3 regions of the Thioalkalivibrio sp. ALE21 genome follow, and region 1 is predicted to be linked to each of the others. Evidence: predicted binding sites of a transcription regulator. Region 1 holds the regulator's gene; each other region holds the start of a gene.

Region 1 (7,868 bases):
CTGGCCGTCCTCGAAAATGAGGCCGACGCGGTGCGCGGCCTCACCGCGCGCATCGACGACGCCTTCCTCGCGGCCTGCCGGCACATCCTCGCCTGTCGCGGGCGGGTGGTGGTTACCGGCATGGGCAAGTCCGGCCACATCGGCAGCAAGCTGGCGGCCACCCTCGCCTCCACCGGCACGCCGGCGTTCTTCGTGCATCCGGGCGAGGCCAGCCACGGCGATCTCGGCATGATCACCCGCGACGACGTAGTGATCGCCCTGTCGAACTCCGGCGAGACCGACGAGATCCTCACCATCCTGCCGCTGATCCGACGCCTGGACGTCCCGCTGATCGCGATGACCGGCAACCCCGGCTCGCGCCTGGGCACCGATGCCAGCGTACACCTGGATGTCAGCGTGGAACACGAGGCCTGCCCGCTGGGGCTGGCGCCGACCTCCAGCACCACCGCGGCCCTGGCGATGAGCGATGCCCTGGCGGTGGCGGTGCTGGACGCGCGCGGCTTCACCGCGAACGACTTCGCCCGCTCGCATCCCGGCGGCCGCCTCGGGCGTCGCCTGCTGATCCACGTCGGCGACATCATGCATACCGGCGAAGCGATCCCGCGCATCGCACCAGACGCGCCGCTGAAGGATGCGCTGTTCGAGATCACCCGCAAGGGGCTGGGGCTGGTGATCGTCAGCGACCCGGAGGACCGGATCCTGGGGGTCTTCACCGACGGCGACCTGCGCCGCACCCTGGACCTCGGCCACAGCCTCGACAGCCTGACCATCGGCGAGGTCATGACCCGCGACGGCCACACCGCCGGTGCCGACTGGCTGGCGGCCGAGGCCCTGGAGATGATGGAGAGCCGCCGGATCAACGCCCTGCCGGTGGCCGACGCCGACCGCCGCCTGCAGGGGGTCATCAACATGCACGACCTGCTGCGCGCGGGGGTGGCCTGATGAACACCGAAACCGACCTTTCCACCCTGCAGCGGACCACCCGACTGTTGATCCTGGACGTCGACGGCGTGCTGACCGACGGCGCGCTGTTTCTCGGCGACGGTGGCGAACAGTACAAGGCCTTCCACAGCCGCGACGGCCACGGCCTGCGCATGGCCATGGACGACGGGCTGGAGGTCGCAATCCTCACCGGGCGGCAGTCGGCGGTCGTGGAGCATCGCCTGCGGGATCTGGGCATCCGTCACTGCATCCAGGGCCGGCGGGACAAGGGCGCCGCGCTGGCGCAATTGCTGGAGCAGACCGGGCACCGCGCCGCCGAGGCCGCGTTCGTGGGCGACGACGTGGTCGATCTGCCGGCGATGCGCAGGGTTGCCCTGGGCATCGCGGTCGGCGACGCCCATCCGTTCGTGCGCCAGCACGCGCAGTGGGTCACCACGGCCGATGGCGGGCGCGGCGCGGTGCGCGAAGTCTGCGAGGACCTGCTGGCCGCGCGCGGCCGCCTCGAGGCCGTGCTCGAAAGCTACCTGCACGCATGAACCCGGATCCGCGTCGCGCCCTGCTCGCCGCCCGGCTGCTGACCACCGGGCTCCTGCTCGCCGGGCCGGCAGCGGCCGAGCCGCCTGCCGAACCCGCGGCCGACGCCGAACCCACGCTGCAGATCGAGGGGTTTACCGCGCATGTCACTGGCGAGGACGGGCGGCCCACCCACCGCCTGCAGGGGTCGCGGCTGCGCGAATACGACCGGGATGCGGTCCAGTTCATCGATGACCCGGAGCTGGATCTGCTGGACCAACGGGGCCTGAACTGGACCTGGCGGGCCCCGCGCGCGGCGCATCAGCCCGATCGCGAACTGCTGCATACCTTCGGCCACACCCGCGGCGTGCGCCCCGAACGCAACGAGCGCGTGCGCACGGTGATCGAGTCGCGCGACGTGCGCGTGGCGCTGGACACCCGGCTGACGACCTCGTCGGCGTCGAGCACTCTGGAACAGCCGGGACTGTTCCAGCGGGGTACCGGCCTGCGCGCCGACCCGCAAGCGGATACCATTGAACTGCTCGCCGAGGTCTACACGCTGTACAGCGACCTGCCGCAGGAGGACCGCCCGGAATGAACCCGGCCACAACCGAACATCGCCGCGCGGGCATCCGCCGACCGGCCCCGCTGCTTGCCGTGGCGGGCGTACTCGCACTGATCCTGGCAGCCCCGCCGGCGACCGGCCGCGAGGATGCCCTGCCGGTGGAGATCACCGCGGACCACGCCGAGATGGACGAACGCGCGGGCACCGGCACCTACACCGGCGACGTAATCGTGGTGCGCGGCGATGCCACGCTGGAAGCAGACCGCGTGATCGTGCACATGCGCGAGCGCCGCCCCTACGAGATCGAGGCCCACGGCGAGCCCGCACGCCTGGAGTCGCCCGATCCCGAGACCGGCGAGATGCGCATCGCCGAAGGGCTGCGCATCGACTATTTCCTCGACGAGGAACGCGTGATCCTGACCGAACGGGCGCGCGTCATCACCGCCGCCGAGGATGCCCGCGGGCAGCGCATCACCTATGACCTCGAGCGCGACGTGATCCGCGCGGAACGCGGCGACACCGACGACGAGCGCGTGCACATCCGCCTGCAGCCACGCGAGGACGATCCATGAGGCCCGCGGCCGACGGCCATCTGGTCGCCCGCGAGCTGAGCAAGCGCTATGGCCAGCGTACCGTGCTGGACGCAATGGACGTGGACCTGGTGCCCGGCGAGGTGGTCGGCCTGCTGGGACCCAACGGGGCCGGCAAGACCACCTGTTTCTACAGTCTGGTCGGCCTGATCCGGCCCAATACCGGGCGCATCACCCTGGGCGGGCGCGACATCACGCAGGCCCCCATCCACGAACGCGCCCGCGCCGGGCTGGGCTATCTCCCGCAGGAGGCCTCGATCTTCCGCCGCCTGTCGGTCCAGGACAACCTGCAGGCAGTGCTGGAACTGCGGCCCGGACTGGACCGCCACGAGCGCCGCCGCATTGGCGATGCCCTGATCGAGGAATTCCAGCTCGAAACCGTGCGCCACAGCCCCGGCATCGCGTTGTCCGGAGGCGAACGGCGGCGCGCCGAGATCGCCCGTGCGCTGGCCGGTGATCCGCGGTTTATCTGCCTGGACGAACCCTTCGCCGGGGTCGACCCGATCTCGGTCAGCGAGATCCAGGAAGTGATCCGCCACCTGGCCGAACGCGGCATCGGCGTACTAATCTCGGACCACAACGTGCGCGAGACCCTGGGCATCTGCCACCGCGCCTACATCCTCAGCGAGGGGCACCTTCTGAGCGCGGGAACGCCGGAGGAACTGCTGGACGATGCCCGCGTGCGCGAGGTCTACCTCGGCGAAAATTTCCGCCTGTGACACCGATCGCCACATCCGGCCGGTGCACAAGGCCACAACAAGGGATTACTATTCACTTATGGTGAACAACGCCTCTCCCAACTCATGCTGAAGCCCGGGCTGAACCTGCAGCTCGGTCAGACGCTGACCATGACGCCGCAGCTGCAGCAGGCCATCCGGCTGTTGCAGCTCTCGACGCTGGAGCTCCAGGCCGAGATCCAGCAGGCGCTGGAAAGCAACCCCATGCTGGAACAGGCCGAGGACGACGAACTCGGCGCCGATGGCGAAGAAACCCCGGACCCCGGCACCGAGGGCGAGAACGAGACCGCCAGCGATGCCGCCGCCGGCACCGGCGAAACGGTGGACGCCGGCGGTTCGGAGGATGTCATCCCCGACGAACTGGTGACCGACACCCGCTGGGAAGACATCTACGACGCCAGCGCCAGCCCGCGCGGACTGGACGACCGCGATCCCCTGGAAAACACCTCGGACGACGATGGCGGTGGCCTGCAGGACCACCTGCTGTGGCAGCTGCATCTGTCGCACCTGACCCCGCGTGACCAGCGCATCGGCGCCGCCCTGATCGACACCATCAACGGCGACGGTTACCTCGAGGGGGACGTCGAGACCCTGGCCGACACCATCAGTCAGGGCGAGGACACCCCGGTCGGCACCGACGAGGTGGAGGCAGTGCGCCACTGGCTGCAGCACTGCGACCCCCTCGGGGTCGGGTCGCTGGATCTGCGCGAGTGCCTGGAGGTCCAGCTGGGCGAGCTGGCGCCGGACGCGCCCTCGCGCGAAGCCGCGCGCGCGGTCCTGGAACACGGCATGGACGCCCTTGCCCGGCGTGACTACAAGGCACTGCAGCGCCAGAGCGGCGTGCGCGATGCCGACGAGCTGGCCGCGGCCCTGGACCTGATCCGTACGCTCAACCCGCGTCCCGGCGCCCAGATCAGCGAGACGCCGCCGGAATACGTGGTCCCGGATGTCTACGTGCGTCATACCGACCAGGGCTGGCAGGTCGACCTGAATCCCGAGATCGCCCCGCGCATTCGCGTCAACGACCTCTACGCCGGCATGGTCCGCCAGGTCTCCGATGCCCGCGACAGCGCATTCATGCGCGACCAGCTGCAGGAGGCGCGGTGGTTCATCAAGAGCCTGCACAGCCGCAACGACACCCTCCTGCGCGTAGCGCGAGCGATCGTCGAACGCCAGCAGGGGTTCCTGGAACACGGCGAGGTGGCGATGCAGCCGCTGATCCTGCGCGACATCGCCGAAGCCCTGGAGATGCACGAGTCCACGATCTCGCGGGTGACCACGCAGAAATACATGCACACCCCCCGCGGAGTGTTCGAATTCAAGTATTTCTTCTCCAGTCACGTGGGCACCAGCGACGGCGGGGAATGCTCCGCGACCGCGATTCGTGCCATGATCCGCGAACTCATCGAAGAGGAAACGCCGGGCAAACCGCTCAGCGATTCCCGCCTCGCCCAGATCCTGGCGGATCGGGGCATCAACGTGGCCCGACGTACCGTGGCCAAATACCGGGAGGGCATGAACCTGCCATCCTCCAGCGAACGCCGCCAGATGGCCGCCATGCCGACCGGAAGCAAACCGAAAGGAGCCTGACCCATGCAGATCAACCTCACCGGACACCACGTCGAAATCACCGACGCCCTGCGCGACTACGTCAACGAGAAATTCGAGAAGCTGGAACGCCACTTCGACAAGGTGATCGACGTGCACGTGGTGCTGACCCACGAGAAGACGCAGAAGCTGCACAACAAGGCGGAAGCGAATCTGCAGGTCACCGGCAACCACATCCACGCCGAGGCCAGCCACGACGACATGTACGCCGCCATCGACGGCCTGATCGACAAGGTCGACCGCCAGCTGATCAAGCACAAGGAGAAGGTCAAGGACCATCATCGCGCCGAAGGCCACCAGCGCAACCGCGAACAGACCCCGTAAACCGATGAACCCGGCCGAGCTCATCACCCCGGAGCGCATCGGACTGGAAGCCGACTGCTCCAGCAAGAAACGAGCGCTGGAAACCCTCGCCGATCTGCTGGTGGACGGGGCCGCGGACGGGCTGGCGGCCAGCGCCGCGTTCGAAGCCATGTCGGCCCGCGAAAAACTGGGCTCCACCGGGCTCGGCCATGGCGTGGCGATTCCGCACGGCCGTCTGGCCGAGCTGGATACGCCCCGCATCGCGGTCCTGCGTCTGGATCAGGGCGTGGATTTCGAGGCCATGGACCACGAACCGGTGGACATCCTGATCGCCCTGCTGGTGCCGGAAGAGGCCACCAGCGAACACCTGGACCTGCTGGCCCAGCTCGCACGCGGCCTGTCGCAGCCGGACACCCTCGCCGGCATCCGGCGCGCCGCGGACAGCGCGGGGGTCCAGCAGGCCCTCACCCGGGCCCTGGGAGACACCTGACCATGGCCGACCGGGCGGAGGCGGCAGGCGACGGCACCGCGAGCAACATCACCATCGCCGCGCTCACGCGGGCGATGGGGAGCCGTCTGGACCTGCGCTACGTCCACGGGGAGGAGGCCGCGGGCGACCGCGAACTCCTGGGAGTCGGCGATGGCGACCTGCCGCTGGCCGGCCATCTCAACCTGATCCGCCCCAACCGCATCCAGGTCATCGGCGACTACGAGGCCCGCTACATCGCCGGCCTGTCCGACGAACAGCGTGACCACCTTGTGCTGGAGATGGCCCGCACCGGCACCACCATGGTGATTTTCGCCGAGGACACCTGCCCGTTCCCGCGCATGCCCCACGCTGGTGACGACCCTCTACCAGTGATACTGTGCACTCGCACCTCCTCGCACGAAGTCATCGCCCTGCTCCGCTATTTCCTGCAGCAGCGCCTCGCTCATTTCGAGGTGCGCCACGGGGTGTTCATGGAGATCCTCGGGATCGGCGTGCTGATCTCGGGGGCGTCGAGCGTCGGCAAGAGCGAGGTAGCGCTGGAACTGATCTCGCGGGGCCATCGGCTGATCGCCGATGATGCCCCCGAATTCGCGCGCATTGCCCCCGATATCGTGCGCGGACACTGCCCCGCCCTGCTCCAGGACCTGCTCGAGGTGCGCGGCCTGGGCGTGCTCAACATCCGCGCGATGTACGGCGACTCGGCGATCAAGGGCGGCAAATATCTGCGCCTGATCATCGATCTGCGCGACCACAACGAGCCCTCGCCGGTGCCGGACGATCGTCTGAACGGGCGTCGCGGCGAAAGCGAGATCCTCGGCCTGCGCATCCCGCTGATCAGCCTGCCGGTGGCGCCGGGGCGCAACATCGCGGTCATGATCGAGGCCGCGGTCCGCAATCACCTGCTGCACATGCAGGGCTACATCGCCGGGGACGACCTGCGCGCCCGCCAGCGGCGCCAGATGGGCGAGGATCAGCAGGAGGAGTCCATCTTCCACATCGGCGGGCCCAGCACCACGGTCCCCAACCCCGATCCCGAGGGCTGACCGACATGCGTCTGCTGCTGGTCAGTGGTCTGTCGGGTTCCGGCAAGACCGTCGCCCTGCATACCCTGGAGGACGCCGGCTACTTCTGCGTCGACAACCTTCCGCTGCCGATGCTGCCGGAACTGGTGGAGAAGGTCCGCAGCGGCCATTACGACACCGGCGGTGACCGCCACCTGGCCGTGGGCGTGGACGTCCGTTCGGGCCTCGACGCCCTCAGCGGCTTCGGCAAGCTGCTGGGCGAGCTGCGCGGATCGGGCCTGGAGGTCGAGGTGCTGTTCCTCAATGCCTCCGACGAGGTCCTGCTGCGCCGCTACCACCTGACCCGCAGGCGGCATCCGCTGGCTCGCGACGGCATCCCGCTGGTGGAAGCGATCGGCATGGAACGGACCTGGCTGGGGCACGTGGCGGTGGAGGCCGACCTGACCGTGGACACCAGCCGGCTGTCGATGCATGACCTCGCGCGCACGTTGCGGGGCCGGGTCGGCAGCCGCGAGACCGCCGGCCTGTCCCTGCTGTTCCAGTCCTTCGGCTTCAAGCACGGCTCGCCGCTGGATTCCGATTTCGTGTTCGACGTGCGCTGTCTGCCCAACCCCCACTACGAGCGTGAACTGGCGCCGCTGACCGGGCTGGATCCGGCGGTGGCGGGTTTCCTCGACAGCCATGGCGAGGTCGGGGCGATGTTCGAATCCATCCACGGCTTCCTCGACACCTGGATCCCGCGGCTGGTGGCGGACCATCGCAGCTATGCCACGGTCTCCATCGGCTGCACCGGCGGGCGCCACCGCTCGGTCTACCTGGTGGAACGGCTGGCGGCTGCGTGGCGCGAGCGGGAACATGTTACTGTTAGCACCCGTCATCGCGAGCTCGATTCTCTCTCCCCTGAAACGGAGTAGTTCCATGGGCGTCGGTCTGATCCTGATCACGCATCAAAACCTGGGCGACACACTCCTGCAGACCGCGCAGAGCATGCTGGGAGACCTGCCCGAGGACTGCGAGTCCATGGCGATGTCGCAAAGCGACGATCCGGACGATATTCAGGCGCAGGCGCGCGCCCGCATGGAAACCCTCGACAGCGGT
Region 2 (7,868 bases), on a different contig from region 1:
GAGGACACCCTGGCGGCGTTCAAGGGGCGCACCATCCACACCTATCACACCGAGGGCGCCGGCGGCGGCCATGCCCCGGACATCATCAGGGCCTGCGGCGAAGCCCACGTCCTGCCGTCCAGCACCAATCCCACGCGGCCGTTCACGGTGAACACCATCGACGAACACCTGGACATGCTGATGGTCTGCCACCATCTGGACCCGCAGATCGCGGAGGACGTCGCGTTCGCCGAGAGCCGGATCCGGCGCGAGACCATCGCCGCGGAGGACATCCTGCACGACCTCGGTGCGTTCTCCGTGATCGCCTCGGACTCGCAGGCGATGGGACGCGTGGGTGAGGTGATCCTGCGGACCTGGCAGACCGCCCACAAGATGAAGACCCAGCGCGGCTCCCTGACTCGCGATCCGTCCGAGCACGACAATTTCCGCGCACAGCGCTATGTCGCCAAATACACCATCAATCCCGCGCTGGCGCATGGCATGGCCCACGAAGTGGGCTCCGTCGAACCCGGCAAGCTGGCCGACCTGGTCCTGTGGGATCCGGCCTTTTTCGGCGTCAAGCCGGCGCTGATCATCAAGGGCGGGATGATCGCCTCGGCCCCGATGGGCGACCCCAACGCCTCCATCCCCACGCCACAGCCGGTGCATTACCGGCCGATGTTCGGCAGCTACGGCCCGGCCATGACCGGCACCTCCGTCAGCTTCGTCTCGCAGGCCGCCCTGACCGCCGGGATCGGCGACCAGCTGGGTCTGGAGCGAAGGCTGGTCGCGGTCCGCGGCTGCCGCGAGATCGGCAAGCAGGACATGCGGCTGAACGACTGGCTGCCGAAGATGGAGGTGGACCCGGAGACCTACGAGGTCCGTGCCGACGGCGAGCTTCTGACCTGCGAACCCGCTACCGAGCTGCCGCTGAGCCAGCGTTACTTCCTGTTCTGAGGTCCCCATGATTCGCCTGATCGAACGCGCCGAGAGCGCCCTGACCACCGTGACCGGAACCCTGCATCTGCCGGTCGAGACACGGATGAAGAGCCGCTTCCGGGCCACTCTCGACACCGGCGACGAGGTCGGCGTATTCCTCGAGCGGGGCGGCATGCTGCGCGACGGGTCCGCCCTGCGCGCCGAAAGCGGCGAGTGGGTCACGGTGCGTGCCGCGCCGGAACCGGTCAGCACCGTGTACTGCGAAGACCCGCTGCTGCTCGCGCGCGCGGCCTACCATCTGGGCAACCGCCACATCGCCCTGCAGATTGGTCCGGGCCGGCTGCGTTACCTGCACGACCACGTGCTGGACGACATGCTGCGCGGCATCGGGCTCGATCCGGTCTTCGAACACGCCGCGTTCGAGCCGGAGGCCGGTGCCTACGGGCACGGACACGCCCACGGCGGTCACGGCCATGGCCACTCGCACTGACCCGGAGCTGGATGACCCGGGGCTGGCACGGCGGCGTCTCTGGCAACTGGTGAGCCCCACGCTGCCGGTGGGGACCTACAGCTATTCCGGCGGCATGGAATGGGCCATCGAGGCGGGCTGGATCGCGGACGAGGACGCGGTGGCCGACTGGATGCAGGGCCAGATCCGCCACAGCCTGAGCCGGGTCGACATCCCCCTGCTCGCACGCCTGCACCGGGCCTGGCTGGAGGACAACGACGCGGCCGTCGAACGGTTCAGTGCGTGGCTGAGCGCCAGTCGCGAGACCCGCGAACTGCGCGCCGAAGACCGTCACCTCGGGCAGGCGCTGGCGCGCCTGCTGTCCGAGCTCGATCTGAACGAAGCCGACCGGTGGCAGGGTCATCCCGACGCCACCTGGGCCACGCTGTTCGCGCTGGCGCTGGTGCGCTGGTCCATCCCCGTCGAGGAAGGGGCCGAGGCAATCCTCTGGTCCTGGTGCGAGAACCAGGTGGCGGCCGCGATCAAGCTGGTCCCGCTTGGGCAGACCGCCGGCCAGCGCGTGCTCCACCGCCTGGCCTCGACCATCGGCGAGGCGGCACGGGAGGGGCTTGCGCGGGACGACGCGGCGATCGGCGGCACAGCCGTCGGTGTCGCCATCGCCAGCGCCCTGCACGAAACCCAGTATTCACGCCTGTTCCGCAGTTAGCGAAATTCCCAGGAGGCACCCATGTCACTGAATCCCCGAGTCCTGCGCGTCGGCATCGGCGGGCCGGTCGGCTCCGGCAAGACCGCCCTGCTCCAGGCCCTGTGTCAGCGCATGCGCGAGATGTACAGCATCGCCGTGGTCACCAACGACATCTACACCCGCGAGGATGCCGAGTTCCTGACCCGCCACGATGCGCTGGAGGCCGAACGCATCGTCGGGGTGGAGACCGGCGGGTGCCCGCACACGGCGATCCGCGAGGATGCCTCGATGAACCTGTCGGCCCTGGCCGACCTCGGCATCCGTTTTCCCGGCCTCGAGGTCGTATTCGTCGAGAGCGGCGGCGACAACCTGTCCGCGACGTTCAGCCCGGAGCTGTCCGATCTGACGATCTACGTGATCGACGTCTGCGCGGGCGACAAGATCCCGCGCAAGGGGGGGCCCGGCGTGACCCGTTCCGACCTGCTGGTGATCAACAAGATCGATCTCGCCGAGGGGGTCGGTGCATCGCTGGAGGTCATGGACCGCGACAGTCGGCGCATGCGCGGCGAGCGCCCGTTTGTCTTCACGAACATGCGCACGGGCGAGGGCCTGGATGAAGTCGTCCGGTTCATCATCGAGCATGGAATGCTCCCCGCCAGGGAATCGGCCTGAGCAGCGACCGCCCGGCGGACGATGCACACCCGTGCGGCAACCTCCGCCCCATCACGAGACAGATGCACCATGTGCATGCAGTCCGCCCTCCCCTCCCGACCGGAGATGACTGCGGACACCGGGCGCAAGACCCCGTTTTCCGTTCATGGCACACAGCTTGCTGCCCCGGGAATGTCCGGCGCCGGTATTACGGAGTGCCGGGTTGTTCCCTGGAAACGATCCCTAGCGGAGAACGGAGACAATCGATGCATCCAAACACGAGCCACCCCCCGCAAATTTCGCTCGCGCGCCGGGCCACCCGCACCGCCACCGGTGTCGCACTGGCCCTGGGCCTGGCAACCGGCGGAGGCATAACCGCACAGGCCGATGAAGATCCGATCAAGGTGGGCATCCTCCACTCGCTGTCGGGCACGATGGCCATCAGCGAGACGTCCCTCCGGGACGTGGCCCTGATGACCATCGAGGACATCAACGAAAACGGCGGCCTGCTGGGCCGCGAACTCGAACCGGTGGTGATGGACCCCGGCTCCGACTGGCCCACCTACGCCGAACACGCCCGCGAGATGATCGAGCGCGAGAACGTGGACGTCATCTTCGGCTCGTGGACATCAGTGTCCCGTGAAGCGGTCCTGCCGGTCCTCGAGGAACTCAACGGGCTGATGTTCTATCCGGTCCAGTACGAGGGCGAGGAGTCCTCGCGCAACATCTTTTACACCGGCGCCGCGCCGAACCAGCAGACCCTGCCCGGCGTGGAATATCTGATGAGCGACGAGGGCGGCGGCGCCGAGCGCTTCTTCCTGGTCGGCACTGACTACGTCTTCCCGCGGACCACCAACCGCATCGTGCGTGCCTATCTGAATGCCCACGGGATTTCGGACGACGCCATCGAGGAGGTCTACTTCCCGTTCGAACATGCCGATTTCCAGACGCTGGTCAGCGACATCGACAGCTTCTCCCAGGATGGCCCCACCGCGGTGATCAACACCATCAATGGCGATTCCAACGTGGCGTTCTACCAGGAGCTGGCCAACCAGGGCATTGATCCCATCGACGTTCCGGTACTGGCGACTTCGGTGGGCGAGGAAGAACTCCGCGGCATGGACACCGACCCCCTCGCGGGCCACCTCGCCGCCTGGAACTACTTCATGTCCATCGAGACCCCGGAGAACGAACGCTTCACCGAGCGGTGGATGGAATACGTGGAACAGGAAGGCCTGTCCGGCGGTTCCGACCGGGTGACCAACGATCCGATGGAAGCCACGCACATCGGCATGCGCATGTGGGCCCAGGCGGTCCTGCAGGCAGGCACGACGGACGTCGACGCCGTTCGCCAGGCGGTGTACGGGCAGTGCGTCGATGCGCCGTCCGGGTTCGAGGTGTGCATGGACGACGAGAACCACCATCTGCACAAGCCCGTGATCATTGGCGAGATCCAGCCGGATGGTCAGTTCTTCCCGGTCTGGGAAACCGATGACGTGGTCCGCGCCGAGCCGTGGAGCGATTACGTCGAAGGTAACGAAGACCGTGTAGCGAACTGGCGCTACCCCTGGGTCTGCGGCGACTGCGAAGAACCCACCTACGACCTGCGCTTCTGAGTCCGGGTACGTCCGGCCGGCACCACACCGGTGCCGGCCTTCCCGATTGCCCCCCGCGCATCCGTGGCGGGGCACCCTGAGGAGAGAGAATCATGCGACTCACCGCACGTGTCGCCACCGGCCTGCTGTGCGCGCTGCTCGTGACGCCCCTGCTGTCACCGGGCGCATCGGCGGCCATGGAAGAAGCCCGGGAACAGGCCGAGCAGCTCGAAGAAGAGCAGGAAGAACAACTGGAAGCCGAACTGGCCGAAGTCAGCGACGAAGGGCTTGCCGAAGATACGGCAGAACTCCTGCGGGCCATGGCCACTCAGGACATCCGGGCGCTGCAGGCCGCCATCGAGGACATCGCGGCCAGTCAGGACGCGGACACGCTGCCCGCCCTGCTGGCGCTGCGCGACCGTCGGCTGTTTTTCACCGATGACGAGACCCTGATCATCGAGGATGCCCGCGACGGGACATTCCGGGAGGCCATTACCGGTGAACCCCGGGAGGATCTGGACACAGGCGATCTGAACGAACCGCGTGCGACCAACCCCATCCGCCGGATCCTGCGCCCGACCATCGGCGCGCTGCAGATCTTCGCGGACGACCCGGCCGCCCGCCTCGCCGCGGCCGAAGAACTGGCGGAACGCCCCCGTCCGGAGATGCGCGATGCCATCGTCGCCGCCCTCGACGAGGAAACGGGCGCGGAAACGGAACGCCTTCTGAACATTGCCCTGGCCCAGCTGGACCTCGACAGCGAGGACGATGCCCGTCGGCTGGAAGCCGTCGAGATCGTGGCCGAGGTGCGGGCCAGTCGCCTGCGCAGCGATCTGCAGGCCCTGCTGGAACGCGACGACGACGGCCAGCCCGTGGAGACGAACCCGGAGATCCGCGAAGCCGCCGCGGCCGGGGTTCGTGCAATCGAGCAGCGTGAACGCACGGCCCGCTTCGTGTCCGACCTCGTCTATGGACTTTCGATGGGCAGCGTGCTGCTGCTGGCCGCCATGGGCCTGGCGATCATCTTCGGTCTGATGGGCGTGATCAACATGGCCCACGGCGAACTGCTGATGGTCGGGGCCTACACGACCTTCATGACCCAGGCCCTGTTCGCCCTCCTGATTCCGCAGCATTTCCATTACTACCTGATTGCAGCGGTCCCACTGGCCTTTCTGACGGCCGGTGCCGTGGGCATTGCCATGGAACGCGGCGTGATCCGTTTTCTTTACACTCGTCCGCTGGAGACGCTGCTGGCCACCTGGGGCATCAGCCTGGTCCTGATTCAGTCCGTCCGCATGATCTTCGGTGCACAGAACGTCAGCGTCGCCAGCCCGCCGTGGTTCTCCGGCAGCGTGCAGATCATGCAGGGGGTCAGTCTGTCCACCTCGCGCGTCGGGGTCATCGTGTTCGCGATCTTCGTCGTCGGGCTGGTCTGGGTGCTGATGAACCGGACGCGTCTGGGCCTCGAGGTCCGCGCGGTCATGCAGAACCGGGACATGGCCGCCTGTCTGGGCGTCCCCGCGCGCCGGGTCGACATGTGGACCTTCGGCATGGGCGCCGGCGTGGCCGGCCTGGGCGGGGTCGCGCTGTCCCAGATCGTGAACGTGGGCCCGGAGATGGGCCAGAACTACATCGTGGAGTCGTTCATGGTCGTCGTGCTGGGCGGCGTGGGCAGTCTGTTCGGTCCCGTGCTGAGCGCGCTGGGGATCGGCGTGACCACCAAATTCCTGGAACCGGCGGTCGGCGCCGTACTCGGCACCATCATCGTGTTCGCCGCCATCATCCTGTTCATTCAGTGGCGTCCTCAGGGGATCTTCGCCCTGAAGGGCCGCTCGGCCGACGATTAGGAGACCGTCTTCATGCATTCGTCCAGCGCAATCTCCCATCTCGGCCGGCTGCACGGCGGGACCGCCTGGGTCATCCTCGCGATCCTCGCGTTCCTGGCACTGGTGGTGGTCCCGGTGCTGTACTGGTTCGTGCCCCCCGATTCCCCGTTCCACATGCCGGGCTGGATGGTCACCCTCGCGGGTCGTTTCCTCGCCCTGGCCATGGTCGCCCTGGCCCTGGATCTGATCTGGGGCTACACCGGGATCCTGTCCCTGGGCCACGGGGTCTTCTTCGCCATGGGCGGCTACGTGATGGGCGCCCATCTCACGCGGGTCAGCTACGAGGACCGCCTGCCCAACTTCCTGCAGTGGCTGGATTACAGCGACTGGCCCTGGTACTGGGCGGGCTTCGATTCGTTCCTCTTTACCCTGCTGATGATCGCCCTGGTCCCCGGGGTGCTGGCGTTCGTGTTCGGCGTACTGGCGTTTCGTTCCCGGGTCCGGGGGGTGTATTTCGCCATCATTACGCAGGCGCTCACCTTCGGCGGGATGCACCTGTTCTTCCGCACCGAGACGGGGTTCGGCGGCGACACCGGACTGACGAACTTCACCTATCTGCTGGGGCTCGATCTCGGCACCCCGCAGGCCCGGCTGGTCCTGTTCTGGGTCTCGGCCTTCGCACTGATCCTGGCCTACCTGCTGTGCCGCTGGATCGTGACCTCCAAGCTCGGGCGGGTCCTCACGGCCGTGCGGGATGCCGAGAACCGCGTGCGCTTCACCGGTTACGATCCGCTGCGCTACAAGCTGTTCGTCTGGGTGGTCTCCGCGGTCCTGTGCGGGGTCGCCGGCGCGCTCTACGTCCCGCAGACCGGCGTCATCAACCCCTCGGAAATGGTGCCCTCCGCATCCATCGAGATGGCGATCTGGGTCGCGCTGGGGGGCCGAGGAACGCTGGTCGGGGCCATCCTCGGCGCCGGCGTGGTGAACGTGGTCAAGACCTGGGCCACCAGTGCCCACCCCGATCTCTGGCTGTTCATCCTCGGCGGCATCTTCATCTTCGTCACGCTGCTGATGCCACGCGGGGTGATCGGCCTGTTTTCGCGCCGCAAGGAGGGCAAGGCATGAACGGCGTGTCGCAAAGTCTCGAACGGTTCCGCGAGACGATGCGCCGGGACCGGGTGTTCGACCTCGTCAACAACCCCGCGGAGAACCCGGCGCTCGACGTCTCGCACGGCATGGCGCTGTACCTGGAGGGCATCACCAAGTCGTTCGACGGATTCCGCGCGCTGGATGACCTCACCCTGTACATCGGCGACGGCGAACTGCGCTGCATCATCGGCCCGAACGGGGCCGGCAAGACCACCCTGATGGACGTGATCACCGGCAAGACCCGTCCGGATGCGGGCACCGCGTGGTTTGGCAACCGGATCAATCTGCTCCGTCTGAAGGAACACGAGATCGCGGGCAAGGGGATCGGGCGCAAGTTCCAGAAGCCGACCGTCTTCGAAAACCATTCGGTGCACGAAAACCTGGAGCTGGCCCTGCACGCCGACCGCGGCCTGCTGACCAGTCTGACCTGGAAACTGAACGGCGAACAGCGGGATCAGCTGGACGAGACCCTGGAGCTGATCGGCCTGACGGAGCGGCGCGACGCCCCGGCCGGCTCGCTGTCGCACGGGCAGAAACAGTGGCTGGAAATCGGGTCGCTGCTGATGCAGAAGCCG
Region 3 (7,868 bases), on a different contig from region 1:
ACCCAGGCCAGCACCACGATCGCCACGATCACGATCATCAGCCCGCCAATCAGCTGCGTCAGGTAGGCCGCAGCGTTCATTGCGCCGCCGTCCTCGTCGGCCAGGGCGCCGGCCGGCAGCAGCGCCAGCAGCCAGAGCGATCCGGGAAGAACACGCGAGCACATGACTATTTCAGCTTCCGGATGCGTTCGCTGGGGCTGATCACGTCGGTCAGGCGGATCCCGAATTTCTCGTTCACCACCACGACCTCGCCGTGCGCGATCAGGGTCCCGTTGACCAGCACGTCCAGCGGCTCCCCGGCCAGGCGTTCCAGCTCCACGACCGAACCCTGGTTGAGCTGCAGAAGGTTACGGATCGGGATGCGGGTGCGGCCGATCTCCATGGAGATGGTCACCGGCACGTCCAGCACCATGTCCAGATTCACGTCTTCTTCTTCGCCGCCCCCGGAATCGGTCAGTTCATCCGGTTCCAGTGGCTGTGCGTTGGGATCCGGCTTGTGCTTGCGTTCCTTTTCGCCCCCGGCAGCCGCCTTGCTGCGGCCGCCGGTGCCAGTGGACGCGGCGTTGGCCGCATCGCTCTCGTGCGAATTGGACTGCGCCTGGGCCAACAGTGCGTCGGGGTCCTCCGCCTCGCCCCCGGAGCTGTCATCCTGCTCCGCCAGGGCCGCAGCCCATTCATCGGCCAGGGCATCCTGATCCACCGACTCCTCGCCGTCGCCCTGTTCGGTTTCCTGATCCGGACGCTTGTCGTCGTCTGCCATCGTCCTGTCCTCTTCCCTATCGTTGTACGCGACCGTTGATCTTGATCGCGTTCTGGCCATTCGAAACCCCGAACTTGCCGCGCAGCAGCGGGATATCCTCGACCTTCAGAGTGACTTCTTCGGGGATGTCCACCGGAATGATGTCGCCCGGCTTGATGTCCAGCAGCTCCTGCACGGTGACCTCCGCCTCGGTGAGCACCGAGGCGATCTCCACGTCCGCGTCCTGAACCTCTTCCCGCAGGGCGTTCATCCAGCGCTGATCGACATCGGAGCGATCCGACTGGATACCGGTATCCAGCTGCTCGCGGATCGGTTCGATCATCGAATACGGCAGCGTCACGTGGAGATTGCCGCCGCCGCCATCCAGCTCGATGTGGAATTCGTTGATCACCACGATCTCGGTGGGGCTCACGATGTTCGCGAACTGGGGATTGACCTCGGAGTTGAGGAACTCGAAGTCGATGTCCATGACCGGCTCCCAGGCCTTGGTCATGTCCTCGAACGCGCCCTCGAGGATGCTGTGCACCACCCGCATTTCCATCGGGGTGAAGTCACGGCCCTCGATGCGGGTGTAGAAGCGCCCGTCGCCGCCGAAGAAGTTGTCCACCAGGATGAACACCAGCTTGGGATCGAACACGAACAGTCCGGTGCCATGCAGTGGATGCGCGCGCACCAGGTTCAGGCTGGTGGGCACGAACAGCGAGTGCATGTACTCGGAAAACTTGGTCAGCCGGGTGCCGCTGACCGAGATCTCGGCCGAACGCCGCAGCATGTTGAACAGCCGCACGCGCAGATGCCGGGCAAAGCGCTCGTTGATCATCTCGAGCGTGGGCATGCGCCCGCGCACGATCCGGTCCTGGGTAGCAAAGTTGAATTCGCGCGCCTGACCGTCGCTGGGGAACTCTTCCTCCTCGGTCTCGACGTCACCGGCATCGACGCCGTGCAGCAGCGCGTCGATCTCGTCCTGGCTCAGGATGTCGGTTTGCTGTGCCATGACGCGCGCCTTACTGCATGACCAGTTCGGTGAACACCACGCGCTCCAGATCGAAGGGCGCTTCGCGCGACTCCAGGATCGCACGGACGGTGGCCGTCAGGTCCTCCGCCAGCGCTTCCTTGCCTTCCCGCGTGTTCAGCTCGGTATATTCCTGATCCGAGAGGACGCCGAGGATGTCGTTGCGGACTACGGGAAGATGATCCTCCACGGCTTCCAGGACCGCCGGGTCGGTGGACACCAGACCGATCTGCACGCGCAGGAACTGCACGCTTCCCGGGGCATCGATGTTCACCGTCATGGGATCGAGCGATGAATAGTGGCGCTCGGGCGGCAGATCTTCCGCCGTTTCGTCAGCCTCCTGAGACAGCAGAAACCAGGCGGCCGCGCCTCCGCCGCCGGCGAGCAGAACGGCGACGACCAGGAGGATGATGATCATCCATTTCTTGCCGCCGCCCCCCTTGTTCTCGAGTTCGACTTCCTTCTCCGCCATGACACACCCGCGTTGCGTGGATTCGCTGCCCGAACCCAAGCAAGCGCGGTGCCATGAACAAAGATTATTTTAGAAACAGCAGGTTGTGGTCTTTTCAGTGGAAAAGATACCCCGCGGGGTCAAGGCGCCGCCCGATTCATGCGTCAACGAACCGGTTGTTCGTCCGAGCGACGCGTCGAAATTCTGGCGGGCGGTCTGCCGGAACGGGCCTCAGGCAAAGAGGTCCACCCGACGGTTGAGGAAGGAAAGGGTGCTGCCGGGGGCGACGGGGCCTTCTTCTTCATCGCTCCCTTCGCCATCCGCACCCGTGGCGACACCGGGCTCATCCCCGCCGCCGTAACCGTCGCCGGCCATCTCGGTATCCGCGGAATCCTCCGGCGGTTCATCCGACACCGAGGCATCGGCGAGCTCGAGCCCGCTGTCGGCCAGACTGTCACGCAGGCGCGGCATTGCCGCTTCCAGCACCTCGCGGGTCACGGGGTTGGTACTGAAGAACTGTACGCTGGCACGATCCCCCTCCATGCTGACCCGCACATCCAGGACCCCCAGCTGAGGCGGATGCAGTTTCATCTCGGTGCGCCCGCCACGGGCCTGCGCCATCATCTGGATCTGCTCCGCAAGCTGGCGATCGCCCGAAGTCTGCAGCAGACGGGTCAGATCCAGCCGCATCCCGCCGCCCCGCGCGCCCTCGGCATCGGAGGCCTGGGTCGCCGGCTGGGCCAGTGCCTGCGCATTCTCACGGCCGCTGCGCGCCGATTCCGAGGCCTGCGTCAGCCACTGGGCCAGGACCTCGGTGGTCCCTTCACGCGAGCCACCGCCGGTCAGCGCCCCCGGAGCAAGTTCCTGCAGCCGCGACCCCGGGTTCTGCCCTTCCGGGCCGGCCTGCAGGAACAGGCGCATCAGGGAAACCGGGATGCCGTCGCCCGCCGCTCCGGACTCGGGCCCGTCTTCCAGCAGACTGCGCAGCTCGCGGCCGTCGATCTCTCCGTCACTTTCCTCGCCGGTGAGCCAGCCGGGCGGCAATTGCATGCCGTCCACAGCGGTCAGATCCTGCCCCTGCAGGAGATCCTGGAACCGCTGGATCAGTCCTTCCAGATCCAGCTCGGCCAGCTCGGAATCATCCACCCCGAGCGCGCCCAGCATCGCTTCCAGCTGCGGGCGGAGTGCCTTCAGGAAACCGTCTTCCCCGCCTTTTCCCTTGTCTTTCAATTCCTTGAGCCGATCCATACCCTCGCCGCCGTCGAGCAGCTGCGCCAGCGCTCCCAGCCCCTGTCCCGATGCCTGTGCTGCGATCATGTCCCGTCCTCGCCTGTTGCGCGCACCGCGCGCGTCCGCCCCTGCGGGGGCTGCGTACTCGTGCCTTTCAAGATTCCTGCCAGTTCACCGTACGTTCACCGGATTCCGGTTCCCGTGCGAAGGCCTGGCGGGTCGCCCACATGTCCTGCTCCACCTGCTGCCGCCGGGCCTGATGACGCTGGTCTTCGGCTCGCGTGCGTTCCAGCAGCTTTTCCAGCGACATGCAGTCGCGATGGTGTTCCAGCCATTGCTCGCGAGCCGTCTCCACCTGGCTTTCGGCCGCCTGGATGCGCAGGGCCTGCTGTTCCAGCGCCTCGCGCAGCTTCTGCCGCATGCCGGCCAGCCACTTGAGGGTGTTGGGGTCCTGCGGCATGGAGGCCGCCAGGTATTCCTGCTGGAAGGTTTCCAGCTGCTCGCGCTGGGCCTCGGCGGCGTTCAGCTGAGCAATGCGTTCGCCCAGTTCGCGAGTCGCCTCGGTCTCGCCGATCTGGCGGATGCGCAACAGCCGTTCGATGCGCTGCGGATTCATGCCCCGCCCCCGGTGAGTGCGATCAGCTGATCCCGCGCGGTGGCAAAATCCACCGCCTCGGTCGTGCCCTGCGCCAGGAACTGCTCCAGCCGGTCATGCATCGCCACGGCCTGGTCGAGGTGTGGATCGGCACCCTTGCGGTAGGCCCCCACCGAGATCAGGTCGCGGTTGCGCTGATAGGTGGCGGCCAGATCACGGAACCGCCGTGCCGCTTTCTCGTGTTCGGGCGTCGTCAGCGCACTCATCACGCGCGAGATCGATGCACCGACATCGATGGCCGGGTAGCGACCGGTCTCGGCGATCTCGCGCGAGAGCACTACATGCCCGTCAAGGATCGCGCGCGCAGCGTCCACGATCGGATCGTTGGGGTCATCCCCCTCGGCCAGCACCGTATAAAATCCGGTGATCGAGCCCCCGCCCACGTCACCATTGCCGGCACGCTCCACCAGCTGCGGCAGGCGCGCGAACACCGAGGCCGCATACCCCTTGGAGGCCGGCGGTTCGCCGATGGCCATCGCGATCTCGCGCGCGCCCTGGGCGAAGCGGGTCAGCGAGTCCATCAGCAGCAGCACGTTCAGCCCCTGGTCACGGAACTGTTCCGCCACCGTGGTCGCCACCCAGGCCCCGTGCTGGCGCAGCAGCGGCGATTGATCGGCCGGGACCGCCACCACCACCGTACGCCGGCGGGATTCCTCGTCCAGGATCTCGTGGATGAAGTCGTTGACCTCGCGCCCGCGTTCCCCGATCAGCCCGACCACGATCACGTCGGCGCTGGTGTGGCGGGTCATCATCCCCAGCAGCACGCTCTTGCCCACGCCGGAACCGGCGAACAGCCCCAGCCGCTGGCCGCGCCCGACCGACAGCAGCGCGTTGATCGCGCGTACGCCGGTATCCAGAGGCTCGCGCACCGGGGCGCGCGACAGCGGGTTGATCGGCTGTCCGTTGAGGGTGGCGCGGTCATGCGTTCGGATCGGCCCGAGGCCGTCCAGTGGCTCGCCACGGGCGTCGATCACCCGCCCCAGCAGGCCATTGCCCACCGGGACCGAACGCTGGGTGTCCACCGGCTCGATGCGGGCCCCGGGCACCAGCCCGGCGGCCGCCTCCTCCGGCATCAGGAACGTCCGGTCGTTCTGGAATCCGACGACCTCGGCGGGCACGGTTTCGCCCCGTTCGCCATGGATCAGGGCGCGGCCGCCCAGCGGCAGGCGCAGGCCCTCGGCCTCCAGGGTCAGACCGGTCACGCGCGACAGGATCCCCTGCGACTGCGGGGCCGCCACCCGTTCGACCCGCCCGCGCGACTGCTCCAGCCGTTCGCGCAGGCCCGCGGTGAGCCCGTCGCGCTGGCGTGTATGGGCATCGCGAATACTGGCGGTCATGCCGGATCCTCCTCATCACGGGCCGACGCATCGTCCCCGGGTTCCTCTCGCTTCTCCGGGGCAGCCCTGTCATGCGCGGGGGCCTCGACCGGCTCGCGCGGCTCCGGATCCGTGTCCGGCACGTTCGCGTGGCCGTCCCAGATGGCCTCCACGGCCTGCCGCAGACGGCGCTCCAGACTGGCATCCACTTCGGACGCACCCGCCTCAACCCGACAGCCACCGCGCGCCAGTTCCGGGTCCGGGACCCAGCTGATCTCGCCCGCCTGCGCGGACCCCCATTGCTCGACCAGGGCCTGGTCCTCGGGGTTCAGATGGACCCGCACGCTGCGATTGCGCCCCGGCAGCTGCCGCATCGCCTCATCCAGTACCTCGCGGATGATCTCCGGACGAGTCTGCAGCTCCACCCGGATCACCTGGCGCGCCAGCGCGGTCACCAGCGACAGGAGTTCCGGTTCCAGGGAATCCGCGGCATCGGCCAGCGGATCGCTGAGCCCCTGACCCACCGACTCCAGGGCCGCCACGGCCTCGCGCAGCTTCTTTTCCTCGCGCGCCCGCGCCGCCTTTTCGGCCTCCTGCTTGCCCAGTTCATGGCCCTCGGCGTAGCCCCGCTCGAAACCGTTCTGGCGCGCCTCTTCCTCGATCGCCTCGATCTCGGCGGCGGTGGGCAGGCGCCGCTGTTCCGGCTCGTTGCCGTTCTCGTCGAACTCCGGCGGCTCCCACAGGGAGGCCGCGCTGGCGGACCCGGCGTCGTGCACGCTCACAGCATCTGCTCCCCGCCCTTGCCGCCAAGCACGATCTCACCGTTCTCCGCCAGGCGGCGAGCGACCTGCAGGATCTCCTTCTGCGCCCCCTCGACCTCGGACACGCGCACCGGCCCCTTGGCTTCCAGGTCCTCGCGCAGCATTTCGGCGGCGCGTTTGGACATGTTGCTGAAGATCTTGTCTTTCAGGTCGTCGTCGGCACCCTTCATCGCCAGCACCAGGGATTCGGTGGACACCTCCCGCAGCAGGGTCTGGATCCCGCGGTCGTCGACGTCGATCAGGTTGTCGAAGACGAACATCAGCTCCTCGATACGGCCGGCCAGATCCTGGTCCATCTCGCTGACCGTATCCATGATCTCCGCCTCGCGCGACCCGTCCATCAGGTTCATGATGTCCGCGGCCGTCTTCACCCCGCCGACCATCGAGGTCTTGGCGGTGTTGTTGCCGGAAAGCTGACGGTCGAGGATGTCATCCAGCTCCTGCAGTGCCGAGGGCTGCACCCCGTCCAGGGTCGCGATGCGCATCACCACGTCGGACTGTACCCGCTTGGGCAGATAGCTGAGGGTCTCGGCGGCCTGATCCGCGTCCACGTGCGACATCACGATGGCGACGATCTGCGGGTGCTCGTTGCGCAGCATGTCGGCAATCGCGCGCGGGTCCAGCCACTTCAGGGCATCGATCCCCTTGGAGTTGCGCCCCAGCAGGATACGGTCGATCAGGCCCTCGGCCTTGTCCTCGCCCAGCGCGTTCTGCAGCACGCTGCGTACATAATCATCGGCGCCGATACCCAGCGCGGTCTGCTCGCGCACGTGCCCGGAGAAGTCCTCCAGCACCGCGTTCACGTCGGTGCGCGAGATGCGCTCCATGTTGGCCATGGCCGCGCCGATCTTCTGGACCTCCTTGGGCCCCATGTGGCGCATGACCTCGGCGGCGGAATCCTCACCGAGGCTCATCATGAACACGGCCGCCCGTTCCGCGCCATCCAGTTTGGACTTCTTGCTATCGGCCATCTTCGTTCAACCAGGTCTTCATTACCTGCGCCACGCGCTTGGGATCTTCCTTCACCATCCCCCGCACGGCCTCGAGGTCCATCTCCTGCTGATCCTCTTCCGGCCCGGTCAGCGAAGCCACCGCGGAGCCCTCACCGCTGGGACCGCCACCACCGGCCGCAGATTCCCCGCTCTGGTCGGTCAGGGCGAGATTCTCGTCCGACTCCGCCTGCGGCTGCTGCGCCGGGCGCGCGGTTGCACCGCTCATCAGATGTTTCAGGGCCGGACGGATCACGGTCAGCAGGATGATCAGGGCCAGCATCAGCGCCCCGATGAGCTTGGCCAGCTCCATGAACCAGGCCTGGGTCCAGAACGGGCGTTCTGCCTCGACGATTTCTTCCTCCACCGGCGCCTCGAACGGAGCACTGACCACGTTGATCGAATCCCCGCGCTGCTCGCTGAAGCCCACCGCCTGGCGGACCAGGTTCTCCAGACGCTCGATTTCCTCGGCGTCGCGTGCGACGCGCTGGACCTCGCCATCCTCGCCCACTTCCTCGCGGAAATCGACCACCACGGCGGTCGACAGCCGCTCGACGCCGCCGGGCATTTCGCGGATGTGGGCGATGCGACGATCCACCTCGTAGTTGCGCGTCGCGGACCCCGAGCGCTGACC

Evidence for each region. Region 1 encodes sigma-54, which starts transcription at its own class of promoters, with help from an activator protein. Its sites were predicted from a motif close to TGGCANGNTNCNTGCTT; they were not measured.
Region 2: the regulator sigma-54 is predicted to act here: its motif matches at 2,891-2,907, upstream of urtA (urea ABC transporter substrate-binding protein).
Region 3: the regulator sigma-54 is predicted to act here: its motif matches at 2,282-2,298, upstream of D893_RS03120 (flagellar basal body-associated FliL family protein).

The regions. Positions count from the first base shown of each region.
Region 1 covers NZ_QKMA01000004.1:56,129-63,996, forward strand. Annotated here, with positions in the region: gene D893_RS04995 (KpsF/GutQ family sugar-phosphate isomerase) at 1-942, shown strand, start outside; gene D893_RS05000 (HAD hydrolase family protein) at 942-1,478, shown strand; gene lptC (LPS export ABC transporter periplasmic protein LptC) at 1,475-2,053, shown strand; gene lptA (lipopolysaccharide transport periplasmic protein LptA) at 2,050-2,592, shown strand; gene lptB (LPS export ABC transporter ATP-binding protein) at 2,589-3,329, shown strand; gene D893_RS05020 (RNA polymerase factor sigma-54) at 3,414-4,937, shown strand; gene raiA (ribosome-associated translation inhibitor RaiA) at 4,941-5,279, shown strand; gene D893_RS05030 (PTS sugar transporter subunit IIA) at 5,284-5,748, shown strand; gene hprK (HPr(Ser) kinase/phosphatase) at 5,751-6,791, shown strand; gene rapZ (RNase adapter RapZ) at 6,797-7,684, shown strand; gene D893_RS05045 (PTS sugar transporter subunit IIA) at 7,689-7,868, shown strand, end outside.
Region 2 covers NZ_QKMA01000011.1:23,226-31,093, forward strand. Annotated here, with positions in the region: gene ureC (urease subunit alpha) at 1-936, shown strand, start outside; gene ureE (urease accessory protein UreE) at 944-1,408, shown strand; gene D893_RS09740 (urease accessory protein UreF) at 1,392-2,093, shown strand; gene ureG (urease accessory protein UreG) at 2,115-2,744, shown strand; gene urtA (urea ABC transporter substrate-binding protein) at 2,990-4,339, shown strand; gene urtB (urea ABC transporter permease subunit UrtB) at 4,432-6,165, shown strand; gene urtC (urea ABC transporter permease subunit UrtC) at 6,178-7,269, shown strand; gene urtD (urea ABC transporter ATP-binding protein UrtD) at 7,266-7,868, shown strand, end outside.
Region 3 covers NZ_QKMA01000002.1:306,621-314,488, forward strand. Annotated here, with positions in the region: gene fliO (flagellar biosynthetic protein FliO) at 1-164, opposite strand, end outside; gene fliN (flagellar motor switch protein FliN) at 167-760, opposite strand; gene fliM (flagellar motor switch protein FliM) at 777-1,754, opposite strand; gene D893_RS03120 (flagellar basal body-associated FliL family protein) at 1,765-2,244, opposite strand; gene D893_RS03125 (flagellar hook-length control protein FliK) at 2,455-3,540, opposite strand; gene fliJ (flagellar export protein FliJ) at 3,608-4,069, opposite strand; gene D893_RS03135 (FliI/YscN family ATPase) at 4,066-5,445, opposite strand; gene D893_RS03140 (FliH/SctL family protein) at 5,442-6,206, opposite strand; gene fliG (flagellar motor switch protein FliG) at 6,203-7,216, opposite strand; gene fliF (flagellar basal-body MS-ring/collar protein FliF) at 7,206-7,868, opposite strand, start outside.